Regions from separate parts of the Pedomonas sp. genome, predicted to be linked through region 2. Evidence: riboswitches for the same ligand, from Rfam matches in the RefSeq annotation. Region 2 holds a riboswitch; the other holds the start of a gene.
What was found. Region 2 has a riboswitch for cobalamin ahead of VIG90_RS19360 (TonB-dependent receptor plug domain-containing protein). Riboswitches for the same ligand answer to the same signal wherever they lie in the genome.
Positions count from the first base shown of each region.

Region 1: another riboswitch for cobalamin. It lies ahead of VIG90_RS03145 (DUF1636 domain-containing protein); the one in region 2 lies ahead of VIG90_RS19360 (TonB-dependent receptor plug domain-containing protein).

Region 1 covers NZ_DATBUP010000036.1:25,223-29,070, forward strand. Annotated here, with positions in the region: gene cobS (adenosylcobinamide-GDP ribazoletransferase) at 1-355, opposite strand, end outside; gene VIG90_RS03135 (histidine phosphatase family protein) at 352-942, opposite strand; gene cobT (nicotinate-nucleotide--dimethylbenzimidazole phosphoribosyltransferase) at 1,020-2,063, opposite strand; gene VIG90_RS03145 (DUF1636 domain-containing protein) at 2,060-2,467, opposite strand; cobalamin riboswitch at 2,612-2,800, opposite strand; gene VIG90_RS03150 (hypothetical protein) at 2,797-3,039, opposite strand; gene VIG90_RS03155 (helix-turn-helix transcriptional regulator) at 3,044-3,848, opposite strand, start outside.
Region 2 covers NZ_DATBUP010000268.1:26,852-30,699, reverse strand. Annotated here, with positions in the region: gene VIG90_RS19370 (methyl-accepting chemotaxis protein) at 1-349, opposite strand, end outside; gene VIG90_RS19365 (hypothetical protein) at 676-1,209, opposite strand; cobalamin riboswitch at 1,367-1,592, shown strand; gene VIG90_RS19360 (TonB-dependent receptor plug domain-containing protein) at 1,753-3,654, shown strand; gene VIG90_RS19355 (hypothetical protein) at 3,784-3,848, opposite strand, start outside.

The sequences.
Region 1 (3,848 bases), on a different contig from region 2:
TGTGGGGATCCTTCATGACCGCGCGCAGCTTTTCCGGGTTACCGTGGCTTGCCGCCAGACCGTCGACCAGGTCCGCCAGGCCATCGAGATGGAGAGCGCCCGTTACCCATACCCAGGCGGCGCATCCTGCCAGTGCTGCAAGCCACGGGCTGATCAAACCTCCAAGCCAGAAGGCGGCCGCCACGACGCCGCCCACCAATAGTCCCGCCAGCGGGAACCAGCGCATGGCGGCCTGAAAATCTTCGCTCGAGACGGCAAGGGCAGGCATGGGCAGCCGGGTCATGAACTGAATTGCCAGAGCGGCCTGTCTGGCAGTGCCGCGCAGTGCCGCGCCACGCCCCGGTGTCCGGTTCATAGCCTGTCCTCCAGCAGGAAAAGCCCGGTGAGTTGGGCCGTGCGCGGGCGTATGTCCCACACCTGGAAGCGCAGCAGCGCGGCATAGGGCAGATCGATCGTCCAACACTGGCGCATGTCCCACCCGAGCAGGACCGAGAGGGCCGCCCGCATGCTGCCGCCATGGGCAACAATGAGAGTGGGCCGGGGAGAGAGGGTCTCCAGTGCCCGGCTCACACGGGCCGTTAAATCGGACCAGCGTTCACCTTGCGGCGGCGGGCATCGATCCGGATCTGCATAGAAGTCCCGAAGGGCATCCGGTGCAATGGATGCAGCCGGCTGCCCGTCCCATGCGCCGAAATTCAACTCGCGCAGGTCAGCGCTCAGAGCAACGGTCAGCGCCGGCTGGCTTTGACCGGACAGCCGCTCGGCCGTGATCCGGGCCGTCGCCTGGCAGCGCGCCAGATCTGAGGAAAGGATTTGCGTAATGCCCTGTGCGGACAGGCGCTCGCTCTGAGCCCGAGCCTGCCTCTCGCCCAGGGCCGACAAGGGGCTGTCCGTCCAGCCCAGCATGGCCCCGGTCTGTGCTGGCATCCCATGCCGGAGCATCCACAAGGGCCAGGCGGCGGGGCCCTGACCCGCGACCACAGCCTGCGGGGCATGCTGTCCCTCGGTGCGCTTCCCGGTCATCCGGCCAAGGCTGTCGCGCGGCGCTGGGGCAGGTTGCCGCTGAGCGCTTCGTCGATCGTTGCCATCTGGTTGTGCGCGGCGAGGGCGGCTTTGACCAGCAAGGCTGCAACAGCAGCGCCGCTGGCCTCGCCCAGGCGCATGTTCAACTGCAGCAGCGGCGACAGGCCGAAATGCTGCAGGACCCGCAGGTGCCCCGGCTCTTCGGATTGATGTCCGGCCAGGCAGTGCTGGATGATCTGCGGATTCTGAACAGCGAGCGGCGCTATGGCAGCGCAGCAGATGAAGCCATCGAGCAGAACCGGAATGCGCCTCAGCCGAGCGCCAAGAACCGCGCCTGCCATGGCCGCCAGTTCGCGCCCGCCCACGGCTGCCAGCAGGTCCAGCGCCATGCGCGGGGTGTCGCCGTGGAGCGCAACCGCTCGCCTCACCACGTCGATTTTTCGCTGGACCCCCAGTGGGTCGACGCCGGTGCCACGGCCCACCCATTCTGCCGGCGCACCGCCATAGATCAGGCAGGCAAGCGCCGCTGCCGTCGTTGTGTTGGCAATGCCCATCTCACCGATGACGAGAAGGTCCGTGTCGGCGCTGATCGCCTGCGCACCGATCGAGAGGGCCCTCAGCACCTCGGCTTCGGTCATGGCCGCACCCGCCGTGAAATCGGCAGTCGGGCAGTCCAGCTCCAGCGAGACCACTTGAAACTCGAAGCCGGCAACGCCGCAGAGCGCATTGATGGCTGCGCCGCCGCGCTCGAAATTCAGCACCATGTCGCGCGTCGTCTCGGGCGGAAAGGCGCTGACCCCGTGCCGGGCGATGCCATGGTTGCCGGCGAAGACCACCGTCTGGCCCCGGCGCAGGCAGGGGTGCTGCGTGCCTTGCCAGCCCGCCATGAACAGGGCGATTTCTTCCAGCCGTCCCAACGAGCCTTCCGGTTTGCAGAGGGACCTCTGGAGTGCGCGTGCCTGCTCGACAGCCGCCGTATCCGCTTCGGGAAGTGCAGCCAGCGCCGCGTCAAGCGCAGCGCGATCAGGAAACGAAGTCATTCTGCAACAAATCCGGCCGGGGGCATGCGTGTGATGAAGTGACCCTTCACGCCTTCGGGCCACTGGCGATACGGCACGACGCCCTCCGGGCTCGCCGCATATTGGGCCGCGTAATCCAGAATGGCGGTTGCATCTTCGAGCGTCGGCGCGAAACGGCCGAGCACGTAGCTGATCTTGTCTGGTGCGCGCAGGTGCACGGTGCAGTGCTCGCCGCACGCAAACAGGCAGGGCATTTCTTGAATGGCGACGGCGGCATAGTCCGGTCGCGCCTTTTGTACGTCGCGTAGCAGATCGGCCAGCAGTCGCCCGCCGCGCCGTCCCTCGTCGTCAGAGGGCTGATCCTTGGCAAGACGGCAGGTGTTGCAAACGACAACGGCCGCTACATTTTCAACTGGGGTGAGCATAATGCCTCTCCCGTCGGCCTGCGGGCAGCGCAGGCCATGGTTCACAACAGATGCCCTTCGTGCTGCCGCGTTGCTGCGGCAACTCAATGGGCGCTCATGTCGTCCTGCGGGAGGTCCCGTTCGCCCGGCACTCCCTGGCCAGCCGAAAGACGACGGCAACAGGCAGGTCTCCTGGCTCGCGGGTCATCGCCTTGCCGGTCGCCTTCTCGGGAGGGTGTCCCAATGGCTCTGTGACCGAAGACTTGCCGCTGACAGTTGCAGGGACAGCCGGGGATTCGCACCCCATTCCCGTTTTCATCCCCCTAAGGGGGAACCTGTTGCACGAGGGGTCATAGGAATGTTGCCGCCATGCCGTCAACCCGTCTGGTTGTCCTATCCGGAATGTGCAGCGCGCCGACCTGATGCGGAGCCTTGAAATCTGCCGTGAGGCCGGTGTGCAAGAAAATCGAGGAAGCAGCCCGCTTTGCAGCGAGGATGACCTCTTGGGCGTTCTTGGGTTGAAGAAGATCAGCATTGTTGGGCGTCTTCCCGTGCAGAGGCGCTCCCAACCGTGGTTGCACCATTGCCGCCATACCCTTAACGCCTTGGCTCGGACGATTTGAATTCCTTGGGATTGATCCCGGTCAGGCTTTTGAAGGCGCGGGCGAAGGAGCTTTGGCTCTCAAAGCCGACCTCAGCAGCGATCGTGCCGATCGGCAGCTTGCCTTCATTGAGCAGGGCCGCGGCTTTCAGGAGTCTGGCGCGCTGCCGGTATTGCTCCCAGCTCATCCCGATGGATGCCTGGAATTTGCGTCGCAAGGTACGCTCGGACAAACCGCAATGCTTGCTGACAGTGGCGATATCGCAGGTCTTAAGGTTCTTGCGGGTATAAAGGGCAGCCGTTTCCAGCCGCTCGTCGGGCAGACTGGGCAGGCGCAGAGGCGCCTCCTCTTCGATCCATTCGGTGCACAGGCAGGCCAGCGCCTGGAAGTAGGCGTGGCCCGTTCGGTCCAGTTCGCCATAGAGCGGCCAGCGCATCGCCCCCATCACCATCTCGCGCATGAGCGGGGAGACCTGGATGATGCGGATCCTGTCTCCGGCAACAGGGATCATGTGGGGCTCGAAGAAGATCGAGGCAGAGCGTACCCGATGGATCCGGGTGCGGTGGACGACGCCCGCCGGGATCCAGGCCGCCAGCGCCCGGGGAATGAAGTAGCTCCCGAAGCGATCCTCCACTTCGATCATGCCGCTGAAGGCATACTGGAGCTGATGCATGTCATGGCAGTGCCATGGCGTGTCCAGATCATAGTCGTCCTGCGGAATGGCGCCGGCGCAGGGGCGCATCGATGGGGCCACCATCGGCACCATCTTGAACTCAGGGTCGCTCCCAGACATGAGTGTT
Region 2 (3,848 bases):
GGGCGACGTCATCGAGACGTTGCTGCTGACCGGCGTTGTCGCGGGTCAGCTCCTTGGCCCGCTTCCAGGCCTGCTCGAACTGCCGGTTGCCGTCGTGATAGGGCTCCAGAAACTTTTCGTCACTGGAGATCATGTAGCCGCGCAGGCCGACCTCCTTGTTGACCATGCTGGTCGTGGCGAGGTCGAGAGCATCAAGCACTTCATATGTATGGTTATTTACGTCGGTCGCCGTCTCGGCAACCATGATGCTGCGGCCAACCACGGCACTCATGAGGATAACCGCAAAGCCCACGCAGGCGAACGCAACGGAGATCTTCCGGCTTATTGGCAGATTGTTCAGAAACGACATGACACTACACCTGGCACTAAAAAACAGCAGTCGCGGATTAGACCTCCGGACCAACTTGCTGCAAATCACCGAGAAACATGAAATTATTATTAATCAGTTTGGATGGCTCAGGTGTTTTTCAGGTAGGTTGCCTGTGTCGGATTTTCGTCTTTCGTAGTGCGGAATAATATTTCGCCGCGGTAATACATCCCTCGTGTGGCCAACAGTATTGAAGCCGCACGGGCGATTGATCTCTTCCGGCACAGCTCCAGCGTGGCGGGCATGCCAGAAGCAGACTCAGGAAACAGTGAGAGGCGGGGACGTCAGTTGAGGTTGTGACCCAGGCCTTAGCTGAATGGCTGTGCCACGGCTTTGCTGCGAATATACTCGCTGATGCGCTTGTTCAGCTTCTGCAGTTCCTGCAGGCTCAGCTGCAGGGGCAGTTCGCCGCCGCCTTCCATGCCGGCAAGCAGGGCCGGGCTGCCGTTGGCGGTTTCACCCAGCTGGAACGATTCAACCGTGATCGGCTGCACGGCGTCGTTCTGGTCCGGCTGATGCTGCCGCAGATAGCCCAGTTCAGAGGACAGGGCGGCAACGGCCAGCGGAATGCAGCCGGGGGTGAAATCCAGCCGGAACTGTTCCCCCTTGGTGGATTCGACCACAAGATAAAGGCAGCGCTTTTCACCGTCGATGCCGCTCTCCCGCACCAGCGCGAAGGTGGGGGCGGTATCATCGTCAAACTCTCCGGTCACGTCAGGCAAATCCTCGGACATCTGAACGGCAAAAGTGCCGTCCTGCTGCATCTGCGGTGCAGACAGGAACTCAAGCTGGTGCTGGGCGGAGCTGGGGGTCTGGCTTGCGCCAGTTCTGGCCTTCGGCACGGGCGACCTTCTTCATCTACAATTTAATTCTTCAAACCAACATCTACGCGTGTATTTCCCAAATCTGGCGCAGATGGCGGGAATGTCCAGCGCCGCAGGGTCGTATTTCAGCAGGCTGCTTTCGTTGCGGGCTTGACGTGTGCGGTGGCCCGGATTAGCCCTCATGCTCGCAACAGGCCCCCCGAAAGGGGGTTAAAAGGGAACGTGGTGCCAGGGTCCGCCCATCAGGCCGCACTCTCAGTCCACGGCTGTCCCCGCAACTGTAACCGGCGAGCGCCGTCTCGATTACGCCACTGGAAGACCGGGGAAGCCCGGAAACTGGGAAGGCAGAGACGGGGCGATGACCCGAAAGCCAGGAGACCTGCCTGTTGTCGTCGCCTTGCATGCTGCCGGGAGAGTGGTGTGCGACGGGTTCTTCCGGAACGGCGACATCAACCGTCAGGGTTGCTGTGCCGGGTGCCGGGATGAGTCCGCGTGCCGCCCTGCAGGAACGGCGCACGCCTCCCTGACAAAGAACGACTGATTTGTATTGGGAGGGCTGGCATGTCGCCCCGCCTCGTAATTCTGCTTACCACTGCGGCCCAGCTCGGGTTTGCCGCCACCAGCGCCCGGGCCGAAGAACCCGTCAATCCGCTGAACCAGATTGTTGTCTCCGCCACCCGCACCGAACAGGCGCTGGGCGTCACCGGAACGTCGGTCAGCGTCATCACCGCCGAGGATATCCGCGCCACGCAGAAAGTCATGCTGTCCGATGTGCTGCGTGAGACGCCCGGTGTCACCGTGGTGCGCTCGGGCGGCCCCGGCGCGCAGACCAGCATGTTCATTCGCGGCGTCGGCGGCGAGCAGACGGCCATCCTGATCGATGACGTCCGGATCAACGATCCCTCGACCCCGGGCGGCACGGCCCACGTCACAGACCTCATCACCACCGGCGTCCAGCGCGTCGAGGTTCTGCGCGGCCCGCAATCCACGCTGTACGGCAGCCACGCCATTGGCGGTGTCGTCAACATCATTACCCAGCAGGGCGAGCCGGGCCTGCGCGGCGAGGCGCTCGTTGAAGGCGGTAGCTTCGACAGCTGGCGCGCGGCGGGCACCGTGGCAGGCGGCACCGAGAAGGTGCAGGGCTCGCTCTCGGCCAGCTTCTACGACACCGATGGCGTCTCGGCGGCCGACAAGGACGACGGCAACACCGAGAAGGACGGTTACCGCAACTGGGGGCTGCTGGGCAGCGTCGGCGCGGAACTGTCCGACAACCTGCGCCTCGACCTGAAGGGCCTCTACAACAACGGTCGCGCCGAATATGACGGCTTCCCGCCGCCGCTCTACACCTTCGCCGATACCGACAACAACAGCCGCAACGAGCTCTACTCGGGCTACGCGGGCCTGACCCTCGGCACGCCGGAGGGTCGCATGACCAACCGGCTGGCCGTCGGCTTCAGCCGCACCGACCGCGAGGACTTCGAAGGCGACGTCAAGACCAACGACACGCGCGGCCAGAACCGCCGGTTCGAGTATCAGGGTGTCGTCCGCGTCACCGAGGCGGCCGAGCTGACCTTCGGCGCGGAGACCGAGCGCACCAAGATCCGCAACATCGGGCAGTGGGATCTGGAGCCGCTGAAGGCTGCCGTTGATATGCACAGCCTCTATGCGCAGGGTCAGGCCACGCTGGTGGAGAACCTCACCCTGACGGCGGGCGTGCGCTATGACGATCACGACACTTTCGGCGATCACACCAGCTTCCGTGTGGCGGGCGCCTATCAGGTTCCGCAGACGGACACGCTGCTGCGTGCCAACTGGGGCGAGGGGTTCAAGGCGCCGACGCTCTATCAGCTCTACAGCATCTACGGAAACGCGGACCTTCAGGCCGAAACCAGCAAGGGCTGGGAAGTCGGCATCGATCAGGGCTTCGTGGAAGGGCGCATCCGCGTCAGCGCCACCTGGTTCCAGAACAAGCTGAACAACCAGATCGACTATGTGAACTGCACCGTGGGCGATCCGCAGTGCGCCTCGGGCCGCTGGGGCTATTATGACAACGTGGCGCGGGCCTCGTTCAAGGGGCTTGAGCTGGGCCTCTTGGTGCAGCCCATCGATCCGCTGGTCATCAAGGCCAGCTACACCAGGCTGAAGCCGCGCAACGAGGTGACCGACACCGACCTTGCCCGCCGCGCCCGCGACAGCTTCCAGACCTCGGTCAACTGGCAGGCGAATGATCGCTTCAGCCTGTCGGCCAGCCTGACCATGACCGGCGACAGCTATGACTCGGCCGGGCAGCTGAACCCGCTGGACGGTTATACGCTGGTGGACGTGCGCGCCAGCTACGCCGTGACCAAGGGGCTGGAGCTCTACGGGCGGGTCGAGAATCTGTTCGATGCGGATTACGAAGTGATCAACGGCTATGGCGTCTTGGGTCGGGGGGCCTTCATCGGCTTGCGCGCGACCTACTGACCCGTTTCACTTTCAATACATCGTGCGGAAGGGGCGGCCTGTGGCTGCCCCTTTTGTGTATTGGGGGGTGGCGGAAAGCCGACAGCCGGAACCACCCTCCGTCACTCCTCGTTGTCGATAGCACGGGGGTTAGAACCAAGGAGATGCACGATGGCTAACCAACGTCAGCAAGGCCAGCAGGGCCAGCAAGGTCA